2 regions of the Pseudoalteromonas sp. NCIMB 1079 genome follow, and region 2 is predicted to be linked to the other one. Evidence: predicted binding sites of a transcription regulator. Region 2 holds the regulator's gene; the other holds the start of a gene.

Region 1 (15,413 bases), 390 kb from region 2:
GCGTCTTTCTCGATTAGCAAATTATGCAGTACAGTTAAGTGAAGTTAAAGCAAGTGATTGTGAGCGCGTTTGGCAATGGCGAAACCTTGATCATGTTAGGACCCAGATGAAGAGTAGGGATGCTATACAGTGGCAGCATCATCAACAATGGTTTAATGCGATGCTTGTAGATGATAAGCAGCAGCATTTTATCATTAATTATAAAACAGCTGCGATTGGTGTTATTAATATTCACGCACAGCAAAACCTTGAAACAACAGAGACTGCAAGTATTGGACTTTATATTTCTGATACACACTACCTGAATAACATACTGGCCTTTGCGCCGTCTTTAGTGATGCTGGATTATGCGTTTAATGATTTGAATATTTTACATTTAAACTCAGAAGTAAGGCGGGAAAACCAAGATGCAATTCGCTATAATCAACAACTTGGCTATCAGCTCACTGAACACCCAAGTGATAATCATATGCTCAGCATTTCACTCAACCAATCAGTGTTTGAGCAAGCAGCAACTAAAATAAAGCACTTTTTAAATCGAGGTTAATGTGTCATTAGAAAAGCTCACCACTGTATTTGTTAACGTATTAGAGATCACACCAGAAGAAGTGTGCAATGAACTTAGTTATTCTGAACATCCTAAATGGGATTCAATGAGCCATATGATGTTAATTGCAGAACTGGAAGGCGAATTTGATATTATGTTTGATACGGATGATATTATAGATATGAGTTCGTTTTTAAAAGCCCAGCAAACTTTAGCTAAGTACGGAGTGTCATTTGAATAACACCGCTACTTATACGTTGATCACAGGCGCTAACAGTGGCATAGGATATGCCACTGCGAGTAACCTTGCGGCGCAACATAAAGCTGTAATTTTGGTTGCTCGAAATGCTGAAAAACTAAACATGGCGCGAGAGCAATTACTATTAAGTCATCCCATGGCAAATATACTCACAGAGATTACTGATTTAGGTGATAGTGCAGATATAAAACAACTGTTTAGTTCTATTTCTCTGCAGAAGATTAATCTTGAAGGGGTTGTGCATTGTGCTGGTGATATGCTTGAAGCTCCTTTGATAATGAGCCGTGATGCGCAGATTGATCAACAATATCAAATACATTTAAAAGCAGCACTATTACTTTGCCAAGGCGCTAGCAAACTGATGCTTCGTAAAAAGTGCGGTAGTATCGTGTTAGTTAGTTCTGTTGTTGCAGAGCAAGGTAGTAGCGGTCAAGTTGTCTATGCTAGTATGAAAGCCGCTATTAAAGGGTTAGTGACAAGTTTAGCGCAGGAACTAGGAAGTTATAATATTCGTGTAAATGCTTTAGCACCAGGGGTTATAGCAACACCGTTAATCGCTCATTTTGATGATGCAAAGAAACAGCAACTCAGTCAACGTACCGCACTTAAACGTTTAGGGCGGGCTGAAGATATTGCCAATGTGGCGGCATTTTTGTTAAGCAGTCAAGCGGCTTATATTACGGGTCAAACAATTGCGGTTGATGGCGGATTAAGGTTGTAATATGGCTGGAATGTTCTGGCAACTAACAGCAAAAAATCCTCAAGGACGACTGTTTTATGGTACTCAGGCAATTGATTATATAGAGCTTGAACAGCAAGTATGTGATATTCAAAGTACCTTACCAATTGAGCGAGAATTGATTGCACTGGTTGCAAACTCTTCCCTTAATTTTGTTGTTTATTATTTAGCATTATTAAGAACGCAGCACGTGGTACTTTTAGTTGACCCGTCATTAAGTGACACCGAAAAACACGCTTTGTACGATCGTTATCAAGTTAACTTTATAATTATAGAACAAACTATTCAGCCATTTAGCAAGATAAAACATAAGCTTGCAGCTGAACTCAGTGTGCTTTTATCTACCAGCGGTTCAACTGGTTCGCCAAAGCTGGTGAAGTTAAGTAAAGCAAATATTGCGGCTAATTGTGCCTCAATCTGTGAGTTTTTACCGATAAAAAGTAGCGATGTAACAATGACATTTTTGCCGCTTTCGTATTCATTCGGGTTGTCTATTTTGCACAGTCACTTGGCGTGTGGCGCCTCGATAGTTATACAAAAAGAGAGCCCAATGTCAGCAAGTTTTTGGCAGCAGTTCCAAAAATTTAAAGTAAATAGCTTTTACGGTGTGCCATTTAGTTTTCAGTTGTTGGTGCGACTGGGTTTAGACAAACTACCTTTACAGCAAATTCGCTACATGGCGCAAGCTGGTGGAAAGCTGCTTGAGAATCAGTGGCAGGCCCTTGCTAATTTCACAGAGGCTACTGATGTCGAATTTTATACTATGTATGGACAAACAGAAGCCACTGCACGAATTGCTTATTTGCCCGCCGAGAATTTTACTGAAAATACTGGGGTGATTGGCCAGGCGATCCCTAATACAACCCTGCATCTCATTGATGGAGTCGAGCAAGAAGTTACTGCCTGTAATACGCCTGGAGAGTTGTGTGTGGTTGGCGATAACGTATTTGGTGGTTATGCGAATTCAGTGGCAGAACTGAATACATTCACGCAAAATTTACCGTTAAAAACAGGCGATATTGCACAACGTCTAGAGAACGGCTTTTATCAAATAGTGGGTCGCTCAAAACGTATTTGTAAACTTACGGGTAAGCGTATTAATCTTGATGAAGTTCAAGCTTGGATAAGTACTGAACTTGCTCTAGAGGTAATCTGTACTGGCAGTGAAGATGTATTTAATGCTTATGTTAGTGAACACACGAATGCTGATATAAAAAAAATGCTAGCCGATAAGCTCAAATGCCATAGTCGATTAGTCAGTATTATTCATTTGAAAGCGATCCCGAGACTTAGCAACGGTAAGGTAGACTATCATGCACTTAACTGATGAACAGTTGCGAGAATTACCCGTTTATGGTTTAGCTAATAATGAAAAGCAAGCTTTTTTAAATGTGCAACTTGCATTTTTAGATAGTTACCACAAGCAGTATTGTGTGTCTTATCAGCGTTTGCAGCAATCATTCGCTGATACAATGCCATTAGCTGTACCCTTATTTAAGCAGTTTTTGTTGTCCAGCATAAATGCAGATCAACAACATCGTTTATTAACTTCGTCGGGCACCAGCGGCGCGGTATCTAAGATATCATTAGATGCACAGACTGCGCAGTTACAAAGTAAAATTCTGACAAAAACATTGCAGCATTGGTTAGGTAAGCAACGTTTACCTATGTTGATTATTGATGCGAAACAGACGGTACAAAAAAAATCAGCAATGTCAGCACGTGCAGCAGGCATACAAGGCATGTTGTTTTTTGGTCGTGATCCGCATTTTGCACTAAATGATGATATGACTTTAAATATGCTTGTCATTGATGCTTTTTTTAAAAAATACAGTACTACACCAGTGTTTATCTTTGGTTTTACTTTTATTGTTTGGCAGCAATTTATTCAGGCATTGGTTAAATGCGGTAAAAAGATTCAGTTTGAAAAAGGAGTATTACTACACGGTGGTGGTTGGAAAAAAATGCAACAGCATGCTGTGACCAATAATGTATTTAAACAAGCTGTTGCAGAGCAACTCGGTGCTATTAAGGTGCATGATTATTATGGCATGGTGGAACAGACGGGCACGATTTATATTGAGTGTGAGCATGGTTTTTTACATACGCCTGTTTGGTCTGATATTACTATCGTTGATGCAGCTACACAGAAACCTTTACCTGCTCATACGCAAGGGGTAATTCAAGTTGAGTCAGTGCTAGCCAAAAGTTATCCCGGACATCGTTTATTAACCGAGGATTTAGGCACTTTGCATGGTGAAGATAATTGCCAATGCGGTCGACTGGGTAAATACTTTACGGTAGAAGGGCGGCTAGCTAAATCACAAGTTAGGGGCTGTAGTGACACCTTTATTTAAACATACCTCATTGCAGCAATTGCAGGGGGATCTCACGCAGTTATCACCGCAGGCAGTGCCGTTTCTAGATGATACTGTTGCTGATATTGCTACTTTCTCACAGTTTTTGTTGGAAAAGCAGCAATCGAATGCAATATCAGCACTGGGGTTTTGGTGTCGAAAGGCAAATATACTTGCTATGAAAAAACACTATATGGCGCTAAATCATAGTCAGCCACGAGGATTAGTTTTTCATATTACTCCGGCTAATGTCGATACAGTGTATTTTTATAGTTTACTACTGAGTATGCTCTGCGGTAACTGTAATATTGTGAGGATCAGTGATCGCAGTGGCGAGCAAACTTATCAGTTGATAGCTTTACTGAATGAATTTTTATCCTTGCATCCATACTCGGTATTAAACTCATTGTGTGCCATTGTATCTTATCCAAGTAATGTGCAGGATATTACTGAGCATTTTAGTGAGCATTGCGATATGCGGATCATTTGGGGTGGCGATGATGCAATAGAAAAAATCAATCAACAAGCCAATGTTCAACACCAAGTATGCTTCCCTGATCGATACTCGTTAGCGGTCATTCGTCTTTCGACAAATCTCGATGTTGACCTTGCTGTGACACGTTTTATTCGTGACTTTAATGCTTTCTCTCAACAAGCTTGTTCTTCACCTAAAGCTATCTTGTGGTATCAGACATCCTTAGAGTTACAGCAGTTATTTTGGCAGGCACTTCGCTTAGCTCTTAGTAAAGATGAATCACAGTTTAGCCAAACCGCAAAAGCCAATCGTTTATATCATTTACAGCAGTTAATTTTACTTGCAAATATTAATATACAAGCTATTGATAAATATTCTGAATTTATGTGTTGTGAATTAGTGGCATTTTTACCAGATATGCTATTACATCACCAAGGTGATGGTTTGATTTTGTCTTATCAAATGCAGCGTTTAGAATTAAATAAAACGGATAAATTACAAACTATTAGTTGTTTTGGATTAAACGCCAGTGGGCAAAATCAACTTGCTACAGCTGCAATTAGAACGATTGCTTTAGGGCAAGCGCTCACATTTGATCATCATTGGGATGGTGTGGATTTACTCGCAGAACTGAGTTGTTGATAAAGACTCTTAACTGTATTTTTAACCGTGCTAATTTCTTGCTCGTTAAGTGTTGGGTGTAAGGGAATAGTAATAGCTTGAGAGTAGTATTTTATCGCATTTGGGAAGGCTGATTTAGCAAAGCCCAGCTGTTGATAGAAAGGCTGCAAAAATATTGGAATATAGTGTAAATGAGCTTGTACGCCCTGAGCTCTAAGTTGTTTTATCATCATAGCTTGCTGTGCTTGATTGCTAAACTCTAAGCGCAAAATATACAAATGATAACTACTGTAGGCATCTTCAGTGCTTAACAGCGATTGCATGTTTTGCTCAGTAAAAAATACATCGAATTGTTTTGCAATTCGATTTCGTACTTTCACAAAGCTGTCGAGTTGATTTAGCTGGCTTAACCCAAGTGCGGCTTGTAATTCTGTCATTCGATAATTAAAGCCAAGTTCAATTTGTTGATAATACCAAGGACCGTGGCTTAGTTCGGTCATTTCATCAGGATTATTAGTAATTCCATGACTGCGTAAGAGCTTCATCTTGTTATCGATTTCTTCGCAGTTGGATACTGCCATACCACCTTCAGCTGAGGTAATAATTTTAACGGGGTGAAAGCTAAATACAGTGATATCTGAGTAGTCGCAACAGCCAACAGGTTTATTGTGATATTTAGCACCAATAGCATGAGATGCGTCTTCAATTATTTTGAAGTTGTACTTTTTGGCTAGATTTGCAATGGCCTGCATATTACATGATTGACCCGCAAGGTGAACAGGAATAACAACTTTCGGCAAAGAGTTTGTTTTTTCTGCTTCGAATAATTTTTGCTCCAAGGCCAATGAAGACATATTCCCTGTTTCGAGGTCTATATCGACAAAATCTACTTTTGCCCCACAATACAAAGCACAATTAGCAGAGGCAACAAATGAAATTGGGGATGTCCAAACGGTGTCACCCTCGCCAACGCCTAACGCTAAGCAAGCAATATGCAATGCTGATGTAGCACTATTCGTTGCACAGGCGAATTTTGCACCACAGTAATTAGCAGTTGCGTGCTCAAAAGCGGGTATTTTAGGGCCTTGTGTAAGCCAGTCAGACTTTAATACATTAACAACGGCATCTATATCGTCTTGTGAAATAGTTTGCTTACCGTAAGGAATGACTTTATTTTTCATAGCAGTATTTACAACAAAGCTTGCACATTAAAGTCTTTTATTTCTTCAAGAGTCATGTACTGTGGGTTGCTTAAAGAGTTATATTCAAAACCTTGTTTTACTTTTTTGCCTTTTTCACCCAATGCATTAACAGTGAAATCATTACTGCGGCTACTAAATTTAATTCCAGGAGCTATTAAGAAATGATCTTGATATTCATAAGTTTCAAAGCATAAATCCGCAGGACACATTACTTCATGAAGCTTTTCTCCAGGGCGAATACCAATTATTTTAACCGGTAAATCGGGAGCCATTGCTTTGGCTAAATCTGTAATACGGATTGAGGGGATTTTAGGAACAAAAATTTCACCACCTAGCATACGCTCAAAGTTTGTTAGTACAAAATCAACACCTTGTTGTAGGCTTATCCAAAAGCGGGTCATTTCTTCATGGGTAATAGGGATATGGTCGCGACCTTGGTCAATAAATTTTTGGAATATAGGCACTACTGAACCGCGCGAGCAGACTACATTACCGTAACGAACAACTGAAAATGTGGTGCGATTACCACCGGCAATGTTGTTAGCCGCAACAAAGAGTTTGTCAGATGCTAATTTTGTGGCGCCATATAAATTAATTGGGTTGGCTGCTTTATCAGTCGATAGCGCAATGACTTTTTCAACATTGTTGTCCAGTGCTGCATCAATCACGTTTTCAGCACCATTTATATTAGTTTTGATACATTCCATAGGGTTGTATTCAGCCGCAGGGACTTGCTTTAAAGCAGCTGCATGAATTACATAGTTGACCCCACGCATTGCACGTCGTAAACGGTCTTTATCGCGTACATCACCGATAAAATAGCGCATACATGGTTGATCAAAGTCTTGCTGCATTTCAAATTGTTTCAGCTCATCACGAGAGAAGATAATTATTTTTTTTGGTTTGTATCGTTCAAGTAACGTTTTTACGTATTTTTTACCGAATGATCCGGTACCACCGGTAATTAAAATTGTTTTGTTATCGAACATAGTGTTACCCAAGTTATTTATCATTGGCGTAGTTATAGTAAAAATTAAATACGCAAAAGTGAAATTTAATACACTGCTCAGTACTTTACCTATTAACAGAGTAGGTTAGCAAGCACGATGCCAAGTTAATTTAGTTTAAACATGGTACAAAGTACAAAATTTGGCAAATTAAGCTATAATTTAACCATTCAGTGTGTCGGAGCCTGTTATGAAAATTCAATCACCAGCAACTAACTTTTTAAACCAAACTCAGCAAACCCCAAAGCAGCTTGCAGAGCAACTTGCTACGGGTAAAAAAGTAAACTCAGCGGCGGATGACGCCGCGGCATTACAAATTATTGACCGGTTAACCTCCCAACAAGATGGTTATGGGCAAGCTGTTCGCAATGCTTACGACGGTATCTCTTATTCACAAGTGACTGAGTCAAGTTTATCTGGGGTTAATGATGCAGTGTCACGTATTCGGGAATTGTCTCTTCAGGCGGGGAATGGTGCGTTAAGTGATAATGATCGTGCTGCATTACAAGAAGAAGTGGTGCAGTTACAAAGTCAAATTACAGAGACGTTTGAAAACGCGTCTTTTGGCGGTAAGCCTTTGTTCGATGGTCAGTCAGTGTCGTTTCAAGTGGGGCCAGATGCCAATACAACACAAAAAACTACACCTTCCGACGGTAGCTTTGCTGCTGCGATTGCAACTATTGATATTTCAACTCAAGCAGGCGCACAAGCTGCTATTGATATTAGTGATCAAGCGAGCGACGAAATTAATGCTCAGCGTGCTGAACTAGGCGCTTTTCAAAATACCTTAGCGAGCACTATTAAAGGGCTAGGTACACAGCAAGAAAATATTGTTGCGAGCCAAAGTCGTATTCAAGATACTGATTATGCGCAAGCAGTTTCACGACAAGCTTCAAACGATATTTTGACGAATGCATCTATTGCTCTTCGTGGACAAGCTAATCAATCTGCTGAGTCTATTTTGAGTTTACTCTAACTTAATAATCATTAAGTATTATTAAGTTAACCAATCCGTCTGTTTTTTGGCGTTTATGTCAAAAAACTGCCGCTATCACTTGCATCCATGCTGAACTGGCTTACAATTTAACTAATTATACAAATTAGTGAAAGTACGGCTCGCTAAATATGATCTTGATTTTAGATAATAATAACAACCGCGCAATAGGATTAAATGCTTCACTTGGCTTTATTGGTGAAGCTGTACAACTATTAAGCGAAGACTGCTTTGAACAAGAATGCAAAAAATATCAGCAGCAAGAATGCATGATTATTTTAGGAGCGTTGCAATCACTTGACTACGAAAGCTTAATTAAACGCTATCCAACATTACCGTTTTTATTAATTGGCGAAACGCTAAAACCACTATTAAGTATAGCTAATGTGGTGGGGCTTATTTGCGAGCCATTTAATCACGAAGTGACAACGCAGTTACTTCACGATTGCCAGCAGTATCAGCGCATGTTGCCAAATGAGCATAAGCATTCTAAACCACATAAAACTTTTGACGGACTTGTTGGTGAAACAGAGGCCGTAAAAGATGTTCGCTTTTTAATTGAACAAGTGGCAAAAACCGATGCTAATGTTTTAATTTTAGGCGAGTCAGGCACAGGTAAAGAAGTGGTTGCCCGTAATGTACACCTGCTTTCAAAGCGCATTAATGGACCGTTTGTACCTGTAAACTGTGGTGCTATTCCGGCAGAGCTGCTCGAAAGTGAACTATTTGGCCACGAAAAAGGCGCGTTTACTGGTGCTATATCGGCTCGTAAAGGGCGCTTTGAACTAGCTCAAGGCGGGACGCTATTTTTAGATGAAATAGGCGATATGCCACTGCAAATGCAAGTTAAGTTGCTGCGAGTATTGCAAGAACGCAGCTATGAACGTGTTGGTGGTACAAAGGCAATCCAAGCTGATGTACGCGTTATTGCGGCCACGCATCGTAATCTTGAAACAATGATTGAAGAGGGCAGTTTTAGGGAAGATTTATATTACCGCTTAAATGTATTTCCTATCGAAAACCCATCGCTTAGTGAACGTGCTGATGATATACCGCTGCTTTTAAAAGAGTTAATGCGCCGTGTTAACGACCAGACTGGTTCTACCGCTAAGTTTACAGAGCGGGCAGTTGAGAGCTTAAAAGAACATGCTTGGCCTGGTAATATTCGTGAGCTTGCTAATTTGGTGGAGCGTATGGTCATTATGTTCCCTGACAAAGTGGTTGATATTCCTGATTTACCTAACAAATATCGTTACATTGAAGTTGAAGCCTACGAGCCAGAATACCCTGAAGAGTTAATGGAAAAAGATGCCTTTAACGACATATTTAGCACCGGTTTTAGTGATTATGAAAGTGAGCCCGATGCTGAGTTTAGCCAAACGGGTAGTGGGCTATTGCCTGATGATGGTATTGAACTTAAAGATTATTTAGCCGAACTTGAAATTAGCTTAATAACCCAAGCGTTAGAGCGCTATGATTACGTTGTAGCGCGTGCTGCGGAGATATTAGGGGTTCGCAGAACAACACTCGTTGAGAAAATGAAAAAGTATAATCTTTCACGAGATTAGAAGTACGAAAATGGTGAAATACTTTTCGTTATTTATTATTTATTATTTATTTGTGATCAATCACTTTACGGGCTTTGCCCGTCACGCAAGCAAGTTTGGCGTCTACAAGATAACCCAAACTTAAACCTTGGCGGTAGACGCTGAGCTTGCTCGCGTGAAAAGCGTAGCTTTTAATCATTTAAATAAAACGTTATTTCACAAAGAGAAAAACGAAGGTAAATGAGAAACCATAGTCAACTTACGCTTTACTTCTCTAAAGCGCAGCGTCTCTTAACCTCTTTGTGAACTAATCACTTTTATGGTTATAAATCACTTACTCACTAAAAGTCTTAATAATTTCTTCTTTCCTAAAACAATCATTACTGTGATCGTTAACCATACCGCAGGCCTGCATATGAGCGTAAACCGTGGTTGGTCCTAAAAACTTAAAACCCCGTTTTTTTAAATCTTTCGCAAATGCAGTTGATGCCTCTGTAATTGCTGGGTAGTCCTCAGCGTTATTTAAATTACTTATAATCGGTTTATTATCGACAAACTGCCATTGGTAGTTACTAAAACTTCCAAATTCTTTTTGTATTTCTATAAAGCGCTTTGCGTTGTTGACGGTTGCCGCAATTTTTAAGCGATTGCGCACAATACCCTCATCAAGCATTAATCTCTCAATGTCATCTTGTGTGAATTGTGCCACTTTATCTACATCAAAATTAGCAAATGCTTTTTTATAACCGCTGCGCTTTTTTAAAATTGTGTACCAGCTTAAGCCGGCTTGCGCTGATTCAAGAGTGATAAATTCAAACAGCTTTGTATCATCATAAAGAGGGACGCCCCATTCTTCATCATGGTAAATAACGTAGTCGGGTTTAGTGGTGTCGAGCCACGGGCAACGGCACTTTTTTTGCTCACTCATTATTATTCCTTTTTGTGTGCGTCATTTTTATGTCGCTCAAATTATTGATGTAACTTAATGATAAGTATGTAAATAAATTTTGGTATAAATCGTGCATTTAGACATATATCTACATCAATTCGAGATTTGATTATGGCCCTTGCTAGCGTGCTAAAACCACAGTTTTTTTCTGCAAATCAGTATAACCCATGTTTACTTCAAGAGGAGTACATTGGTGAATTAAGCGATCTGCGCAAGCAAGCAAGTTGGCTTTCGCATTTGGTTGATACCATGCCAGCAGGCGTGGTTGTACTTGATGGCAAAGGGTTGATTGCAAAAGCGAATCAAATAGCGATTGATATGCTTGGCGAGCCACTTGAAGGTGAGCGCTGGTTTAATGTTATTCAGCGCTCTTTTAGGCCACATCAAGATGATGGCCATGAAGTGTCTTTAAAAGACGGACGCCTAATAAAGCTTGATATTACTGCTTTAGCACCAGAGCCTGGGCAACTTATTTTAATGACGGATTTAACCGAAACTCGCCGCTTACAAAAACGTGTTGCACATATGCAGCGATTAAGCGCGCTGGGTAAAATGGTTGCATCATTAGCGCATCAAGTCCGTACGCCGCTCTCAGCCGCTATGCTGTACGCTGCTAATTTAGGGTCTAAGCGCTTACCCGAAGCATCTCGCGATAACTTTCAAACAAAGTTAATGTCGCGTTTAAAAGATTTAGAAACTCAAGTAAACGACATGCTGTTATTTGCTAAAAGTGGCGATCAGCAAGTTGTTGAGCAAGTTTCAATGCAGCAGCTTTTAACCGAAGTTAAAGCAGGTGCCGATGCGATGGTCGCACTTAATGAAAGTGAACTGGATGTAAGCTTACCAGAACCCGATATACAAATAGTTGGTAATAAAACGGCATTGGCCAGTGCTATTCAAAATCTAGTGCACAATAGTATTCAAGTTATTGGCGGCGGCGCAAAAGTAAAAATTAGCGCACAAAGAGATTTAAAAGATTTAGATATGGTTCGTATTAGTGTGAGCGACAATGGCCCAGGTGTTGATTTAAGCCAAAGCGATAAAATTTTTGAACCATTTTTTACTACAAAAAGTCAGGGCACGGGTTTAGGGCTTGCTGTAGTGAGTTCGGTGGCTAGTGCGCACCAAGGCCGTGTTGATGTGACTAATAATACGCAGGGTGGTGCCTGCTTTAGCTTGTTACTGCCTATTAAGGCAACATCTAAATTAGAGGGGTCATTATGAGTAACACTATTTTAGTTGTCGAAGATGACGCAGGGCTTCGTGAAGCCTTAATAGATACCCTTGAAATGTCGGGTATTGAATGTGTTGCAGCGAGCAGTGCTGAGCAAGCAATGTTACTGCTTAAAAAAGATCAATTTTCGCTTGTTGTAAGCGACGTGCAAATGGGCGCAATGAGTGGACTGGATTTACTACGTAGTATTAAATTAAACCACCCTGATTTACCTGTATTGATGATGACGGCGTATGCCACAATTGACGATGCGGTAGAGGCCATGCGCCTAGGTGCAATTGACTACATGGCAAAACCATTTGCACCTGAAGTGCTGTTAAATATGGTGAGTCGTTATTTGCCTGAAAAAGCAAAAGAAACCGACGGCCCCATTGTTGCTGATCCAACTAGTATTCAATTATTGGAGCTTGCAAGTAAAGTAGCACGCTCTGATGCAAGTGTAATGGTACTTGGCCCAAGTGGCTCGGGTAAGGAAGTACTTGCGCGTTATATTCATGATAAGTCGAGCCGATGTAATGAGCCATTTGTAGCGATTAACTGTGCGGCGATTCCTGAAAATATGCTTGAAGCCACGTTATTTGGTTACGAAAAAGGGGCTTTTACGGGGGCGATTCAAGCATGTCCGGGTAAGTTTGAGCAAGCACAAGGCGGCACTATTTTACTTGATGAAATTACTGAAATGGATTTAGGGCTACAAGCTAAGCTTTTACGCGTACTGCAAGAACGTGAAGTAGAGCGTTTAGGGGGGCGTAAAACAATTCAGCTCGATGTACGTATTTTGGCAACCAGTAATCGTGATTTAAAAGAAGCTGTAGTAGATAATCAGTTTAGAGAAGATTTATATTACAGGCTTAATGTTTTTCCACTTATGTGGCGACCATTGAGCCAACGCCCTGGTGATATTATTGTATTGGCTAAGCATTTAATTGAACGCCATATAAGTAAAAGCAAAGAGCCCATGGCATATTTAGATAAAGCTGCTGAGCAAAAGTTACTGGCTCACGCGTGGCCTGGTAATGTACGCGAGCTTGATAACGTTATACAGCGTGCACTTATACTGCGAAGTGGCGATACAATAAACGAGCATGCTATTTTTATCGAAAACTTAATATCTAATAACTTTGTTATGGAGCCTTCATTGGCACCGGCGCAAACCGTATCGCCAACAGAAGTGACTCACGCAGATAAAGGCGCTGATAAAAGCATGTTAAGCTCTGCATATTATGATGAAAAGTCGCATGCTGAGGATGAGCCTAAACAAGGTTTATTAGCGGCAGATACCGGTAGCTATAAAGATGAGCTTAAAGACAAAGAGCATCGCATTATTTTAGAAACCCTTGCACGTTGCCAAGGTAAGCGTAAAGACGTTGCCGAAACGTTGGGCATAAGCCCACGAACTTTACGTTATAAACTAGCGCAAATGCGCGATTTAGGTATTTCACTTCCTGCATAACCTCCTATAAACCCTAAGTTTGCGCTGCGAACTTAGGGTTGTCAAAACTCTGACTCACGTAAATTAAAGTTAACCTTTTGTATTTTAATGATTAATTATTTGGCATGCTTTGTGCTTTATTACTTATAAGAGTTCACTGCGTGTCAGAGATAAATTATGAAAATTCAAAACAGTGCTGTATTTCAAGAAATGCAATCAATGGCTTTAGAAGCCGGCCGTAATAATCAAACTAATAAACTGCCAACTCAGGCGCAGTCTACTTCTACAGCACAATTTGGCGACATGCTAAGTGATGCAATAAATTCAGTGCACGGGTTACAACAAGATGCCGCGCAAAAAGTAACAGCAGTTGAGATGGGGGATCGAAGTGTATCCCTTGCTGAGGCGATGATTGCTTCTCAAAAATCGTCAGTTGCTTTTGAGGCTACAGTACAGGTTCGTAATAAACTTGTTGAAGCTTATAAAGAAATCATGAACATGCCTGTTTAATTAGGTAGTGGAGAATTATTGTGGCGCAATCTAACCAATCTACAGACCTAGCACTTGCTGGTGGCGGTATTGACCAAAGTGGTGGTGATGATCAACAAGAACAAAAGTCAGGCTACTTAAGTGCTTTAAATGGTGTTGATGTATTGCGCCAAGTAACATTGGTTATAGCATTGGCTATTTGTTTAGCTATCGCGATTTTTATTATTATTTGGGCTCGTCAGCCAGATATGCGCCCGTTAGGCAAAATGCAAACAGAAGAGCTTATTCAAACATTAGACTTTTTAGATGCGCAAAAAATTGAATATCAACTTGATGGCAATGTTGTATCGGTTGATGAAAGCGAATACCAAAATATTAAATTGCTAATGACCCGCGAAGGGTTAGAGCAAGGCCCTGCATCTGGCTCTGACATAATTATGCAAGATATGGGCTTTGGTGTAAGCCAACGCTTGGAGCGTGAACGCTTAAAGCATGGTCGTGAGCAGCAATTAGCACGCACCATTGAAGAGCTAAATAACATTACGCGCGCCAAAGTATTGTTAGCCATCCCTAAAGAAAACGTATTTGCCCGCAGAGAGAAAAAACCATCCGCTACTGTTGTATTAACACTTAAACGTGGCCGCTCACTTGACCGTGAAGAAGTAGACTCTGTTGTTGATATGATTGCTTCAGCAGTACAAGGCTTAGAGCCTGCACGTGTTACAGTTACTGACCAAAATGGTCGATTATTAAATTCAGGTTCGCAAAGCTCATTAGCAGCACGCTCTCGTAAAGAATACGATTTAGAACGCAAGCGCGAACAAGAGTATCTTGAAAAAATAGACAGTATTTTAATACCGGTTGTTGGGCTTGCAAACTATACAGCTCAAGTTGATTTGAGCATGGACTTTAGCTCAGTTGAGGAAACTCAAAAGCGTTATAACCCAGACCTACCAGCGGTTAGAAGCGAAACCACATTTGAAGAAAATAACATTGGTGGTTTAGCTGTTGGTATTCCTGGTGCGCTTACAAATCAGCCACCGCTAAACTCAAACATCCCTGAAGTTGCAGGACAAGGCGGCGCAGGCACAGCTACATCACCAACACGTAGCCACAAAGAAGCAACACGTAATTATGAACTTGATACAACTATTTCTCACAAGCGCCAGCAAAGTGGTGTAATACGCAGAATAAGTGTGTCAGTTGCTGTTGACTATGTCCCTAAAGTGGGAGAAAACGGCGAAACAACTATGGCCCCGCGCTCGGTAGAGGCATTGTCAAATATTCGTCGCTTACTACAAGGTGGTGTAGGTTTTGATATGCAACGTGGTGATGCACTTGAAGTAGTAACAGTGCCGTTTGTACGTGAAGCAACAAATTTAGCAATAGAAGTGCCACTGTGGGAACAAGACTGGTTTATGAAAATAGCCCGCCTTGTACTAGGCGCCTTAGTTATCATTGTATTGATAATGGCAGTAGTAAAACCAATGCTTAAGCGCTTAATTTACCCAGACGATACACTAGAAGAATACGACGAAGATGCATTAAGTTCAGGCGTAGA
Region 2 (15,413 bases):
TGTAGTGGCATTAGCAGGGACTGTTTTAGCGCTTTTATTCGGATCTATAATGATTGCATGGCCGTTACTATTTGTTGCAGTGTTGTGTTGGCTTGTTGCCGATAACAAAAAAGTAGCCTCTTAATCCTTAATTTGACTGACTATTATAGGTTAACTATGTTAAATTTAGCCTGTAATTTAAAGTTTTCATAAGGATAAGAATGATGACGAAACTATGTTTTTCGATGGCTTCTGCATTAATATTTAGTTTTTTTTCGTCATCGTTGGCGGCGCACTCAGGGCATGATCATGGTTCTGATGTGGCTGTGCTCGAAGTAACTAACGCGCAAGTTAGAGAGTTTTTACCTGGCAGTACTTCAACTGTAGGTTATTTAACCCTTATTAATCACAGTGGAGCCGCAGCAACTTTAACTAAGGCAACTATTGATGGCTTAGGGCGTGTTGAAATACACGAGCATTCACATGTAGACGGCATGATGAAAATGCAACAAGTTGAATCGGTTGAAATTAAGGCGCACGAAAGCGTCAGCTTTCAGCCTGGCGGTTATCATTTAATGGCATTTGAACCACAAGAGCCATTAAAAGTAGGACAAGATCGTAAACTCACACTATATTTTAGTGACGGTAATCGCTTATTTACTAATGCTCAAGTCGTGTCGCTTGAAGCGCAAGCTAAGCAGTCAAAACCATCTACTCAACACGCTCATCATTAGGAGTACACATGTCGCAACATAAAGGAAAAATAGCAGGAATAATTGTTTTACTGCTTATCATTTTTTACGCAATTGCTGTTTATTGGAGCACAGAACCTTCACGTTTTGACGTTGTTGCAAACGCGAAAGAGCAAGCGCAGCTTCGTAATGAAAAAATAGTAACGGGTTATGTAACTACTTCTACATTAATTACGGTAGCCAATACCTTACTAGATAAACCGGGTGGCTACTTATCAAATGATGTAATACCACCAAGTATTATTATGGATGATATGCCAGCGTGGGAATATGGCGCACTAGAAATGGTACGTGATTTATCGCTTTCTATGCGAAAAGATTTTAGCCGTTCTCAATCACAGTCTACGGAACATGAAGCCCTTAAAAAGGCGCAGCCGCAGTTTAATATAAGCTCTGAGGCATGGGCATGGCCAAGTGCCGAAGGTGAGTACCAAAAAGGTATTGACTACTTAATGGTATATCGTGGACAAATTGCTAATGAGCATGAGCGCGATAGCCAATTTTACGCACGAGCAGATAACTTACGTAGTTGGCTTAAAGAAGCTGAAAAACGTTTAGGTAGCTTAAGCCAACGTTTAAGTGCGAGCGTAGGCCAAGAAAAAGTGAACACCGATTTAGCGGGTAATTCATCTAATAAACAAGCAACTCTTGCGCCACTGCAGCAGCAAGTAAGAACACCATGGTTGGAAATTGACGATGTGTTTTACGAGTCGCGCGGTGCAACTTGGGCATTACTGCATTTTTTACAAGCGATAGAGTATGACTTTAATGACGTACTTGAAAAGAAAAATGCACGTGTAAGCTTACAACAAATCATACGTGAACTTGAGGCCACTCAAGAAACAGTATGGAGCCCACTTATTTTAAACGGCAATGGTTTTGGCTATGTGGCAAACCATTCTTTAGTTATGGCAAATTATATTTCTAGAGCCAATGCGGCTTTAATCGAACTCAGCGAACTACTAGCTCAAGGATAAAAAATGAAAAAGTATTGTTTAGCAGCAGCCCTTTCAATGGCATGTTTAGCACCAGCAGCGCAAGCTGACACTCTACTAGGTTTATACGTAGGTGTTGATGGGTGGAAGTCAGATAACGATGGTCAATTTTCTTATAAAAATAATGCATCTCAAGATTTCAATTTTGAAGATGAGACGTTTGTAAGTTATTACGCGGCGCTTGAGCACCCAGTGCCATTAGTACCAAACATCAAATTAAAGTATACAGAGCTTGAGTTAAATGGTTCTGCGCTGCTTACAGATACATTTAGCTTCAATGGTTCTGATTATGTTGTTGGTTCTACTGTAAATACGGTAAGTGATTTAACGCATATTGATTATATTTTTTATTATGAAATTTTTGATAATGACTTAATCTCAATTGACTTAGGTTTAAATGCTAAGCAGTTTGATGGTGATATTGTTGTAAATGGCACTACTCAAAATGGTGGTACTAACTTTACCGAAACAAAAGATTTCTCTGGTTTTGTTCCTCTTGCATATGGCCGTGCCGAAGCTGGCTTACCTTTTACTGGTTTAAGTGTATTTTTTGAAGGTAGCTTTTTGGCTATTGACGATAGCAAATTACAAGATTACCAAGTAGGCGTAGCGTGGGAACTTATTGATAACCTAGCAGTAGATGTTGCTGTTAAAGCAGGTTACCGCTCTATGGTATTAGAACTTGATGATGTAGATGATATTACTACTGATATTGATGCATCTGGCCCATTTGCGGGTATTCAGGTTCACTTTTAATTAGTATTTTCTAATTAAACAAAGCGTGGCATATTATTTTATTGCGTGCCACGCTAAATCAAACTCTCCCTCCAGCGCATTATTAATTAACTGCTTATAAATTTTATTTACAGGAAAATTAATGAGTTTAGATAACTCATCACCTGTTTGCGTGAATTTATAATAGCTTAATACCAAGTCACTGCTTTTTGCTTTTAACGTTACTTTTTGCGATAAAAATGAAAGGGTAAGTTCTTGCCCCGCTTTAAGTACTGCAGATTCAATTTCTTTTCTATACAGTAAATTAAGATCCATAAGTGTTAAAATATCAGGAAAACTAATACCTGTTTTTCCTAAATTTAGAGACACTTTATTGCCTTTTCGTAGCAAATCAAACAATGACGGTTTTTTGTAAAAGCCGAGTAAAATAAAGTGGCTGTCGTCTTTTTCGTTATAGCCTGAGAGCGACACACATTTTTGCAAAGAGTCAGCTTCTCGCTGTGTCATATGCTTTAACGTTTGCAGGCTTTTAATTGAAAACGTACCAGGGTTGAGTGTTTCTCCCGTTAAAATTTTGGCCCATAAAGTTTGCATTGACGCATTTGAAGTATCTTCGCACAGTGCGATAAAGTGCTCTACCCAGTCAGCATCGGGTTGTTTACTACTTGCTACATCGGGGCAAAACCCCATAGCCATTGCTAAAATTGACTCTATATTTTGTTGTTGTTTTATTAGTAGTAAATCTTGGCGCTTTTGGGCACGAGCTAAAACAGAGTTTTCACTGTTGATATGATAAAGCGGCTTAACTTGGCCTTTAATATCGTAATTTTGTTCGGGGGTAGGCAGTATTCCGTTACTGCCTATTTTTGTTATAGGGTAACCAAGTAAGGATTCGATAATGTTAGCAAGGTTAATTCTCGCTTGTGCTGTCTTGACTGGCATGGCTGTGCATTGTCCTTTGTGAATGACTAAGCTGAGCAACAGTTTTAAGGTTATTTAACCCCATTGAAACTGTATTACGGAGCACATTTTCGCTCAAAATTGCGGTGTAACCCGATATTAAAGGAGCGGTTGTTTGTCCGTTAATCTTACATATTAGAGTGACGATACCGTTTTGCTCACTAAAATTAAAAGTCCCCCTAATAATATGCTCAGCATTTAAAAGTATATTAAAGCTGACCTTATTTTGACTCACCGAAGTTATGATCATTTCACCATACCCCCATTTTCCCTTCCAAGACTGATGAGCACCCAGGCCAGAGTTCGGTTCGCCCAAAGTAAAACGTATACTGGGGTCTACTTTTTCCCATGGAGACCATTTTTGCCATTGATTAAAGTCAGTAATAAGCGGTTTTACTGCGTCAATATTTGCATTGATTTCTATTGTTTTATTTACATTATAACTTTGGGGAAGTATCAGCCCTACCAGTACTAATACCAATAACAATAACAGTACGCCTTTGATTAATATTTTTAATGGTTTAATAAGCACACCTTCTATTAATTTTTTGAGTTGAAATACAACAACTTTTTATTAATCGACTATAGTATGAATTAGATTATAAACCAAAAATAATTTATAAATTGCTACCTAGGAGAGCGAATGTCGTCAGATCAAAACGATTTTTTATTTTTTGAACAAGACTATGAAGATGAGGCAGTTATTGAGCCGACTAAGTTTTGGGATATTTTAATTGTTGATGACGAACCTGAGATCCACTCTGTAACAAAGTTGGCTTTGTCTGGGGTTGAGTTTTGGGGGGCAGGCTTGCGATTTCATGATGCCTATTCGGGAGCTGAAGCAATAGAGATTTTAGCTAAAAATAACAATATTTCAGTTATTTTTTTAGATGTTGTTATGGAAACTGACGATGCTGGCTTGCAGGTTGTAAAAAGGGTGCGTGACGAATTAAATAATCAACATGTAAGAATTATTTTAAGAACAGGGCAAGCTGGTAATACACCAGAGGAAAAAGTAATACGTGAGTACGACATAAATGATTATAAAACTAAAACAGAACTCACTCGCTCTAAATTAGTAACATCGCTCATAACCGCTATTCGCTCTTACGAGCAGGTATGCCAGCTTGAATATCAAAGTGATGCAATGAACACGATTGTTTCTGCATCAAAGTCTATTTTAGGGCTTACTGATATTAAGCAACTATGCAAAGAAATCATCAAGCACATGAGTATTATTTTAAAGTGTTCACCTCGAGGGCTTGTGTGCAGCAAATTAGATGGCGATGACTTTATTCAAGTATTAGGTGGTTGTGGGCATTACGAAGACTACTTTGGTGAAAAATTAATTAATGTTGATAGCAAAGTATTTAAACAAGTTGAGTCGTGTTTTGATTTATCAAAGCATCAGCATACAGACTCAAGTGCAGCATTTGTATTAAAAAGTAAGCATAGAAAAGCGGCTTTATATATAGAATGTGACCATGTTCCTTTGCAAGCACAATTGCAGTTCGCTGAAATCTTCTTAACAAATGTGAGTGTGGCCCTGGATAATATAAGGCTGTTTGTAAAGTTAAGAGATGCAGCTTATAAAGATGTGCTTACAGGTATTTCAAATCGTACCAATTTTATTGAACGGGTAGAGCGTTATCAAAAGCCGCACGTTAATGATTATGTATTTGTATTAATTGATATAGTTAATTTTGCAGATATTAATAATGGCTTAGGGCAAGAGGTCGGCAATAAAGTATTAATTGGCATTGTGCAAAGGTTAAAAGAAAACTACCCAACAGCTAAATTACTATCTCGTATTGGTGCTGATGTTTTTGGTTTTATTATTCGCCGTGATGAACTCGACTTAAAAAAATTGAATGAGCAGTTAGGTGTTCCATTTTGCGCAGAAGAGCATACATTACCTATCGATTTTAGATTGGGTTTATGCCAACAGCAAGACTTTCAAAGTAGCGGGGTTGATACACTTAAAGTTGCTTATATTGCACTTAATCGAGCTAAAAAACAAAACACAAAGAGGGAATTTATTACAGTGTAGACATGCAAGATAAAATGGCTTGGCGCATAGGAATTATTAGACAATTACGTCATGATTTTGCTCGAAACAAGTTAGAGGTATGGTATCAACCTCAACTTTCATTAGGAGACTTGTCTTTAATTGGATGTGAGGCATTACTTAGGTGGCCCACCGGTAATGGATCATATATATCGCCAGCGGTATTTGTTCCACTTGCAGAAGATGCGGGCTTGATTGTTGATATAGGGCAGTGGGTTTTAGAGCAAGCTTGCCAACAACAAAAGCGCCTAGAAAATATGGGCACCGAAATTTGTATTGCGGTTAATGTGTCTGTTCCGCAGTTTAAAGTAAAAGGTTATGCTCAAAAAGTTAAAAATACATTATTAAAATATGCTGTTAAGCCAAAAAACATAGAGTTAGAAGTCACTGAAAGCGTAGTAATGGATGAACTCGAAACTGTTATTAATACACTTAGAGAGCTTCAAGAGTTAGGGATTGAGGTTGCTATTGATGACTTTGGGACTGGCTTTTCATCGCTTAGTTATATACAAAGTTTACCCTTGGATAGGTTGAAAATAGATCGTGCATTTATTAAGGATCTGCCAAATGATGACACTGGCGCTATTGCTGCCTTAGTTATTTCTCTTGGTGCTAAGTTGGGTTTAAAAACGATTGCTGAAGGCGTTGAAACACAAGAACAAGCTCAGTTCTTAAAAAACTTAGGCTGTGATGAGGTACAAGGTTTTATGTATGCTAAACCAATGCCTGAGCATGAATTGATAGAATTTATAAATAAACGCTAAAAAAGATTAACTTATTATTATTTAAGTTAGGGCGTGTTGAACTTTTGTGATTAATTTTGCAGCAGATTGTTTGGTATTTAGGCAATGCAGAGCCTATGTAGTGTGGTTGTTCCCCATAAATAGGCGATAACGCAGCATAAATGCCAAACATGCGCTGCCCTTTGGGTTCTTTCTAGGGACGATTAACTCTTTGTTGCTCGGTTTTTACTTAGCCCGCTAGGTTACAAACCTCGCGCCGCGATTAAATCGCCCCTAGATTGAACAAATTTCAATCCACAAAGATCAACACGCCCTAATGAACGATTTAGAATTTAAAGCGCGATATGCTTTGACTACTTTGTATATATAAAGAATTTAGTAGGGTATAATTCGCGCCTTTTGTTATTCTACGGCCACAATTATGAGCACACTCAAAGCTAAGCGCGCCTTATTTTCATACCCTAAATACTGGGCTGAATGTTATGGCACCGCGCCATTTTTACCAACTACACGTGAAGAAATGGATGCACTTGGCTGGGATAGTTGCGACATAATAATAATTAGTGGTGATGCGTATGTTGATCATCCTAGTTTTGGGATGGCGGTAATTGGCCGTGTACTTGAAGCGCAAGGCTTTAGAGTGGGGATTATTGCCCAACCTGCATGGGACTCTAAAGATGCATTTATGGAGCTCGGCAGACCGAATTTATTTTTTGGTGTAACAGCCGGCAACATGGATTCGATGATCAACCGCTATACAGCGGAAAAACGCATGCGCCACGATGATGCTTACACGCCTAATAACGTTGGCGGTAAGCGCCCTGATCGCGCCGTGATGATTTACTCGCAAAAATGCCGTGAAGCATACAAAGGTATCCCAATTGTTATTGGCGGTATTGAAGCCAGCCTTCGCCGTATTGCTCATTACGACTATTGGCAGGAAAAAGTACGCCGTAGTATTTTGTTTGATGCAAAAGCCGATATTTTAATTTACGGTAACGCAGAGCGCCCGCTAGTTGAAGTTGCACACCGTATTGCGGCGGGTGAAACGATGGATACGATTCAGGATATTCGCGGCACGGCTGTTATTCGAAAAGAGCCTCTACCTGGTTGGTGTGGCAGTGATTCTACCGCTATTGATAAAATTGGTAAAATCGACCCTATTCCAAACCCATATGGCGCGGATGATGTTGGCTGTAGTAAATCAGAATTTAAACAAGCCGGTATTGATTTAAAAGCAGAAGCAGCAAAACCAATCATGGTTCAGCCTGCACGTCCTAAGCCGTGGGAAAAAACCTATGTTAAGTTACCTGCTTATGAGCAAGTAAGTGTTAACAAACCTCTATACGCCCATGCCTCGCGCATTTTACACCAAGAAACAAACCCTGGTTGTGCAAGGGCGCTTTACCAGCGACATGGCGATCGCTCTATTTGGGTAAACCCGCCAGCATATCCATTAGAAACACATGAAATGGATGCTGTATTTGGTTTGCCGTATCAGCGTATTCCTCACCCAAGTTATGGTGATGCTAAAATACCTGCTTACGATATGATTAAAACGTCAGTTAATATTATGCGTGGCTGTTTTGGTGGTTGTTCGTTTTGCTCAATTACAGAGCATGAGGGGCGCATCATTCAAAGTCGTTCGCAAGAATCTATTATTGAAGAAATTGAACAGATTAGAGATAAAGTCCCCGGCTTTACTGGTGTTATTTCTGATTTAGGTGGCCCAACGGCGAATATGTATAAGCTGCGCTGTACTAGTAAAAAGGCCGAGAGTACCTGTAGACGCTTATCATGTGTGTATCCAGATATTTGTAAACACATGGATACAGATCATACGCCAACAATAGATTTGTATAAAAAAGCACGTGAAGTTAAGGGTATTAAAAAGGTATTGATTGCTTCAGGTGTACGTTACGATTTAGCTGTACGCGACCCGCGTTACGTTAAAGAATTAGTAACGCACCATGTAGGCGGTTACTTAAAAATAGCGCCAGAGCATACAGAGGATGGTCCATTATCAAAAATGATGAAACCAGGTATGGGAGCGTACGATCAATTTAAAGAACTATTTGATAAGTACTCTAAAGAAGCCGGTAAAAAGCAGTATTTAATTCCTTACTTTATATCTGCTCACCCAGGTACAAAAGATGAAGACATGGTAAACATGGCTTTATGGCTTAAATTAAACGACTTTAAGCTTGATCAGGTACAAAATTTTTACCCATCACCTATGGCTAATGCGACGACTATTTACCATACAGAGATGAACTCTTTGCGTAATATAAAAAACAACTCAGAAGTTGTTCCTGTACCTAAAGGCGCACGCCAACGTAGATTACATAAAGCTATTTTACGCTACCACGATGCAGCTGGTTGGCCAATGATACGTGAAGCTCTACGTAAAATGGGTAAAGCTAATTTAATTGGTAAAGGGCCTAACTGTTTAGTGCCAGAAGAAGGGCGCGATGAAAAAGCAGGTAAAGATGGTAAAAAAAGTGGGCGTCCGGCACTAACGCGACATACTGGTTTTAGCCAATTTAAAAAGGCAAACACTAAGCCAAAAGTAGGCGGTAATAGTCAAAGTACACGTTAGTAATTTTATTTGCTAATAGATAAGGCTAATTGCGGTACGCGCTTTTTCATACGCAAATTAAGTAAGCCTTGCTCTTTATTATCTATATTATTGTAGGTGATAAAGAGTGAAGTTTTAGAGCCCCTCTCTTTAGATATCCAGTGCTAAGTTTAGCTTTTTTTTAAAGCATTGATGATAACCACAAACGCAATTTAAGTGACCATAACGGCTGAATGCCGGTGAGTCCTTGCGTCATTTTATTATCTTTTAAGATTATATAAGATGGCGTGACTTGTCCCTGCCAATCGGAAAATATCTCCCCGTGTTGATCGTTAACAGTACTGAAGCTGTAGCCTTGCTCATTTAAATAATCATGCAGCTCTTGAGCAGAGCCTGACTTTATCGCGATGCTCACAACAGGGTATTTATTCTCGTTTGCGAGTTCGTTTATGGCAGGGGAGGTAATACTACAAATAGGACACCAAGTTCCCCAAAAATACACAAGCGTGGGTTTATCTTGGCTCATTGCTGCTAAATCAATGTTTTGCCCTTTATAGTCGATTAATTGTAATTGAGGATTTGCTGGCATGACAGGTTGCCGCCACCAATTAACGGCGGTATAAATGACGAAAAATATAGAGCCATATACCAGTACACTTTTTAATATGGATACGCTTTTTTGTTTTAGCGTTTTTTTAGGTATGTCATTTTTATGTTTGGTATCCGTTGCCATAGCTACTGATTTACCCTAAGTATTTTTGCTGTAGTTTTTTACATTTAAAGCGTTTAATTTATATCAGCAACCATGTAGCAGTACCTAAAAAGGCGAATATACCAACAATATCAGTCACTGTGGTTAGCACCACACTCCCTGCAAGAGCAGGGTCTATATTCATTCTTTTAAGAATTATTGGAATACTTGCACCAGCAACACCTGCCACCACTAAGTTCATAAACATAGCGAAGGCGAGTACGCCACCAAGCATAAAGTCCCACTGCCATAGCGCAATAACACCCGCAATTAATAGTGACCACAAAATACCGTTTAGCGCGCCAATGGCCAGTTCTTTCATCATCAAGAAACGTTGGTTTGTTTGGTTTATATGACCTACTGCAATACCACGGATAACAAGCGTTAATGATTGGCTACCAGCAACACCACCCATAGAAGGGACAATACCGTTAAGCACAGCCAAAATAGGGAGCACATCTAAAGTGCCTTCAAAAAAGCTAGCTACAAAAGCAGCTGCAAGTGCGGTTAGTAAATTAACTCCTAGCCAAACTGAGCGTTTTTTAGAGCTTTTTAGTACAGGCGCGAATGTATCCTCTTCATCATCAAGACCGGCTAGGCTTAATAAGCTATGCTCGGCATCTTCTCGGATTACATCAACGATGTCATCGATAGTAACACGACCGAGGAGTTGGTCGTTATCGTCCACCACAGGGGCCGATATCCAATTATGGCGCTCAAATAATTGCGCTACTTCACTTTCATCCATTGAGATTGGGATAGACTCACAATCTTCATCCATTAAATCGCGCACAATTTTTTCTGGCGGATTAGTTAATAATGTACTCAGCGATAAAGCGCCTATAAAGCAGTTATGTTTATCAACAACATATAAATCATCTGTACCCTCTGGTAACTCACCACGCAGTCTAATATAACGAAGTACAACATCGAGTGTTACATCAGGGCGAATGGTCACCGTATCGGTGTTCATTAGCGCACCTGCTGAACGCTCTTGATATGACAGTGCTTGCGTGGCACGTTCACGGTCTTGAATGTCCATCGCGCTAACAACGTCTTTATAGACGGTATCTGGCAGGCTACGTAATACTTCACCTAAGTCATCGTGGCCCATGTCTTCAGTTGCGGCGGCAATGTGCTTAGGTTCCATTTGGGCAATAATGCCTAAACGAACATCTTCAGATAATTCTTCAAGAACATCACCCTGCACATCAGGATCGACCAATTGCCAAAGCAGTCGGCGAATTTTATGCGGTGATGATTCTAATAATAATGCGGTATCACAAGGAGCCGTTTTTGCGAGCATGCGCCTAACTTGAACAAATTGACCACTATTGAGTGACTTCGTCACCTGTTTTAGTTGCTGTAGTGGGTAATCTTGTTCAAAAGCTTCAGGCATTGGCGTCCTTTATAAATTGTTATATTACTTTATGGGGGGGAGGTGAGTTAACTGGCGTTACTAACCTATCTATTTTATATATCTGTTTTAATTGAAGCATTAGTAATGCGAATATTGTTTTTATAAAACAGGTTATTCTTGTTCATTAAAGCGTTGTGCTATTAATTCTCCAACAGCGTGTAAAGCTTGCTCAGAATCAGGGCCTTTACAAACAACTTTAACTTCTTTTCCTTGGCTACTTTCAAGTAACATTAGTGCAAGTACGCTATCGCCTGCTGCTTCTTTGTCATCTTGGAATAATGTGATTGTCGCATCAAATTGTACTGCTAATTGCGCAAGCACAGTAGCTGCTCTGGCGTGCAAGCCTAATTTGTTTTTTATTAAAAAGGTATCTTCACAATGCATAACTTACTCTACCTAAGCTGAACAGGTGATTATTCAGCTATATTATTTTTCTTGCTCGCGATGGCGAATTTTTACATTGGGATGTGTCATTGCAAAACTTTCACCGATAGTTTGCGCTAAATACACAGAGCGATGTTGCCCGCCTGTACACCCAATAGCAATGGTTAAATAACTGCGGTTATTTCGTTCTAAATGTGGTAACCACGTTTGTACAAATGTTTGAATTTGCCATGTGAATTTTTGCACTATGCTGTGATTAGCTAAATAGTCTTTAACCGGTTGATCTAACCCATTTAAAGGCTTCAACTCTGGTTCCCAGTGTGGATTTGGTAAAAAGCGTGCATCAAATACGTAGTCTGCTTCTTTTGGTATACCGTGTTTAAAACCAAATGATTCAAATGTGACAATCAGTTGCTTATCTTTTTTACCTAAAATCTTTTCACGAATAGATTCAGCGAGTTGATGAACACTTAAATCAGTCGTATCTATCATAAAGTCGGCGCGAGTGGTTAACACATCAAGTAATTCTTTTTCTTTTTTGATGGCTAAATCAAGGGGCAACGAGTCTATTGATAGTGGGTGTAATCTGCGTGTTTCAGAAAAGCGTTTGATCAATGTCTGATCGTCGCTATCTAAATAAAATAACGTAGGGTTTGCAAAGCCTGGTAAGTATTCAAGAATATCGTTAAATTCATCTTGTTCTTTAGGGATGTTGCGCACATCTATGCTAACAGCAATTTTATCGTAGCTATCAGACACACTGCGAACTAATGAAGGTAGTAGGTTTACTGGAATATTATCAACGCAATAATAACCTAAATCTTCTACAACGCGCAAAGCAACCGACTTTCCAGAACCAGAACGGCCGCTTATGATAATTAACTCCATTTAACACCCTTTATAAAACTATGATTGATCGACAATAACTTGGTAAAGCTCAGTATCAGATTTTGCACTGCGTAACTGTTTACAAAAATCTTTGTTGTTTAGTTTATCAGCAATGGTTGCTAGAGTCTTTAAGTGCTGCTGGTTATCGCCATCTGGTACGATGAGTGCGACAAAAATATCAACAGGGCGATTATCGATTGCATCAAAGTTTATTGGAGTTTCGCTAACGAGCACTAAAGCCAAAGGCTCTTCTGCACCGCTCATTCTTCCATGAGGAATAGCAATGCCACGCCCTATACCTGTACTACCTAATTTCTCTCTGCTCATTAAAGCATTAAGAATATCTTGTTGCGGTAAATACGGAAGTTTGTCGTGAGCAAGTTCGCTAATGAACTCTAAAATTCTTTTTTTGCTATTAAAAAGGACCGCAGCTTTGCTGCAGTCCTGGCATATAAGTGAACTTAATTTCATCATATTAGTGTCGAGCAAGCTTCTCTTTGTGTTTGATTACTTGGCGATCGAGCTTGTCGATCAACGAGTCAATAGCGGCATACATATCTTGATGTTCTGTAGAGGCAAATAGCTCAGCACCGCTTACGTGTATTGTGGCTTCTGCTTTTTGATTTAATTTTTCTACATCGAGAATGACATGAACATTATTTATATGATCAGAGTGTCTTTCAAGCTTCGCAAATTTAGTATTAATATAGTCTCTTAGTGAATCGGTTAATTCTACGTGACGACCAGTTAAGTTTAGTTGCATAAGCATTACCCTCTTAGTTTAGCGTCTTAAATCAGACTTTTACGCTGATTTGACGGTGGAATAGCAAGAGATTCGCGGTATTTTGCGATTGTACGTCTTGCTACTTTAATTCCTTGCTCAGCCAATATATCCGCTATTTTGCTATCACTCAATGGTTTTGCTGAGTTTTCTGCTGCGATTAATTTTCGGATAAGCGCACGTATTGCTGTAGATGAACATTCACCACCGTTTTCAGTACTTACATGGCTTGAGAAAAAGTATTTAAGCTCAAATATACCACGGGGTGTATGCATGTACTTTTGAGTAGTTACGCGCGAAATTGTCGATTCGTGCATTTCTACCATTTCAGCGACATCATTTAAAACCATTGGTTTCATGGCTTCAGGGCCATGTTCAAAAAAGCCTTGTTGTTGCTTAACAATACAATTAGTAACTTTTAATAGCGTGTCGTTTCTACTTTCTAAGCTTTTAATAAACCATTTAGCTTCTTGTAAATGTGAGCGAATAAACTGGCTGTCGCCACTTGATTTTACAGTGCGAGACATTGCCGCGTATTGGCTATTAACACGAATTTTAGGCATGCTATCTGGGTTTAATTCGACAACCCAGCGGCCTTTAATTTTTTTAACTGACACATCAGGAATAACATACTCAGATTCTTCCCTTACTATAGTATCTGCAGGTTTTGGGTTGAGAGTATGTATTAGTGTCATTACTTCTTTAAGCTCTTCTTCTTTGAGCTTAGTTTTTTTCATTAATGTACGATAGTCGCGAGCTGCTAATAGATCAATATGCTCGGTTAAAATCATTTTCGTTTCATTAATGTAAGGTGTTTCTTTATCAAATTGATTAAGCTGAATACACAAACACTCTTGTAAACTACGTGCAGCAATACCAACAGGATCAAACAGTTGGATGCGTTTTAATACCGCTTCAATTTCATCAAGTTCGACTTCGTTATCATCTTCGTTTTCTTGATTAAAGCTTTCTAAAATTTCTTCGCAGCTTAGTGTTAAAATACCTGAATCATCGACGGCTTCTACAATCGCAATAGCGATGGCTTCATCGGTAGGGCTAAATGGCGTTAGTTGTAATTGCCACATTAAATACTCATGGAGCGTTTCAGTAGAGGCGCCTTGGTATATAGATTCATCTTCAGGCATTGGACCTGATGAGGCTGCAGGAGCGGCACTCATGTACTCATCCCAACTAACATCCATAGCCATGTCGTCACTTAGCGTGTCTTTTGCAAGTGCTTCACCAGTATCTTGTTCGTATTCGCTCGGAGCATCATCAGCAGATGCGCTAACAGTTATGTCATCGGTATCAGCTTTTTGCTCGTTTTTACCAGCAGCGTCTTCGGAATAGTCTGCCTCTTCAACCTCTAATAGTGGATTACTGTCGAGAGCTTCTTGTATTTCTTGCTGGAGATCCAATGTACTGAGTTGCAACAAACGAATAGCTTGTTGCAACTGTGGAGTCATTGTAAGTTGCTGGCCCATGCGCAGCTGTAGTGATTGCCTCATGTATCTCTAACAATCCTTTTATGTTGTTATAATTAATACTAGCAGATGCTTAAAGACATGGCGTAAATGTTACAGCCTAAATTGCTCGCCTAAGTAAACATCGCGTACTGTTTTATCATTTAATACGTGTTCTGGAGTACCTGATGCAATCAGCTCCCCATGAGAAACAATGTAGGCTTTTTCACAAACATCAAGGGTCTCTCTTACGTTATGGTCGGTAATTAATACTCCAATCCCACGATTTTTAAGATGTTCTATTATTTTCTTTATATCTAATACCGAAATAGGGTCAACACCAGCAAACGGTTCATCCAGTAATATAAATTTAGGATCTGCTGCCAGCGCTCGTGCTATTTCTACACGACGACGTTCTCCACCCGATAATGCCATACCTTGGCTATCACGAATGTGTTGTATGCTAAATTCATCTAATAAGTTATTGAGCGTGTCTTCTCTGGCTTGTTTATTTAGTTCTTTGCGCGTTTCTAAAATGGCCATTAAGTTTTGATAAACAGTCAGCTTTCTAAAAATCGATGACTCTTGTGGTAAGTAGCCTATGCCTAATCTAGCACGACTATGCATAGGTAAAAGAGTAATATCGTTATCATCAATAGATATTTTACCTTTGTCGCTAGGAACAAGCCCTACAATCATATAAAAAGTCGTTGTTTTACCAGCACCGTTAGGGCCAAGTAAGCCAACTATACTGCCAGCTTGTACTTCAAGGCCGACGTTTTTTACAACTTCACGACCTTTATAGCTTTTTGCTAATAGTTCTGCTTTTAATGTGCTCATGGTTGACCTTTATCGCCTTTTTTACTTTTTTTAGTTTCGATCGGTACTAAAATTGTGTGAACGCGGTCAGTTGAGT

What was found. The regulator sigma-54, encoded in region 2, starts transcription at its own class of promoters, with help from an activator protein. The targets are predictions, from matches to a motif close to GTTGGCACGNNNNTNGNNT.
Region 1: the regulator sigma-54 is predicted to act here: its motif matches at 13,483-13,501, upstream of fliE (flagellar hook-basal body complex protein FliE).

What each region holds. Positions count from the first base shown of each region.
Region 1 is NZ_JBEWZA010000001.1:2,923,115-2,938,527, reverse strand. Features, by position in the region: gene ABX891_RS13610 (GNAT family N-acetyltransferase) at 1-547, shown strand, start outside; gene ABX891_RS13605 (acyl carrier protein) at 549-788, shown strand; gene ABX891_RS13600 (SDR family NAD(P)-dependent oxidoreductase) at 781-1,527, shown strand; gene ABX891_RS13595 (AMP-binding protein) at 1,529-2,872, shown strand; gene ABX891_RS13590 (LuxE/PaaK family acyltransferase) at 2,859-3,902, shown strand; gene ABX891_RS13585 (aldehyde dehydrogenase family protein) at 3,886-5,019, shown strand; gene pseC (UDP-4-amino-4,6-dideoxy-N-acetyl-beta-L-altrosamine transaminase) at 4,977-6,179, opposite strand; gene pseB (UDP-N-acetylglucosamine 4,6-dehydratase (inverting)) at 6,188-7,189, opposite strand; gene ABX891_RS13570 (flagellin N-terminal helical domain-containing protein) at 7,398-8,183, shown strand; gene ABX891_RS13565 (sigma-54 dependent transcriptional regulator) at 8,333-9,769, shown strand; gene ABX891_RS13560 (DNA-3-methyladenine glycosylase I) at 10,083-10,676, opposite strand; gene ABX891_RS13555 (sensor histidine kinase) at 10,809-11,921, shown strand; gene ABX891_RS13550 (sigma-54-dependent transcriptional regulator) at 11,918-13,384, shown strand; gene fliE (flagellar hook-basal body complex protein FliE) at 13,541-13,873, shown strand; gene fliF (flagellar basal-body MS-ring/collar protein FliF) at 13,894-15,413, shown strand, end outside.
Region 2 is NZ_JBEWZA010000001.1:3,314,824-3,330,236, reverse strand. Features, by position in the region: gene ABX891_RS15525 (hypothetical protein) at 1-124, shown strand, start outside; gene ABX891_RS15520 (copper chaperone PCu(A)C) at 204-713, shown strand; gene ABX891_RS15515 (DUF2333 family protein) at 722-1,708, shown strand; gene ABX891_RS15510 (TIGR04219 family outer membrane beta-barrel protein) at 1,712-2,482, shown strand; gene ABX891_RS15505 (TIGR03899 family protein) at 2,516-3,403, opposite strand; gene ABX891_RS15500 (SRPBCC family protein) at 3,372-3,953, opposite strand; partial or broken gene ABX891_RS15495 (bifunctional diguanylate cyclase/phosphodiesterase) at 4,065-6,253, shown strand; gene ABX891_RS15490 (YgiQ family radical SAM protein) at 6,654-8,831, shown strand; gene ABX891_RS15485 (protein disulfide oxidoreductase) at 8,992-9,543, opposite strand; gene mgtE (magnesium transporter) at 9,602-10,960, opposite strand; gene ABX891_RS15475 (HPr family phosphocarrier protein) at 11,093-11,365, opposite strand; gene rapZ (RNase adapter RapZ) at 11,408-12,253, opposite strand; gene ptsN (PTS IIA-like nitrogen regulatory protein PtsN) at 12,272-12,724, opposite strand; gene hpf (ribosome hibernation promoting factor) at 12,729-13,016, opposite strand; gene ABX891_RS15455 (RNA polymerase factor sigma-54) at 13,043-14,542, opposite strand; gene lptB (LPS export ABC transporter ATP-binding protein) at 14,612-15,337, opposite strand; gene lptA (lipopolysaccharide transport periplasmic protein LptA) at 15,334-15,413, opposite strand, start outside.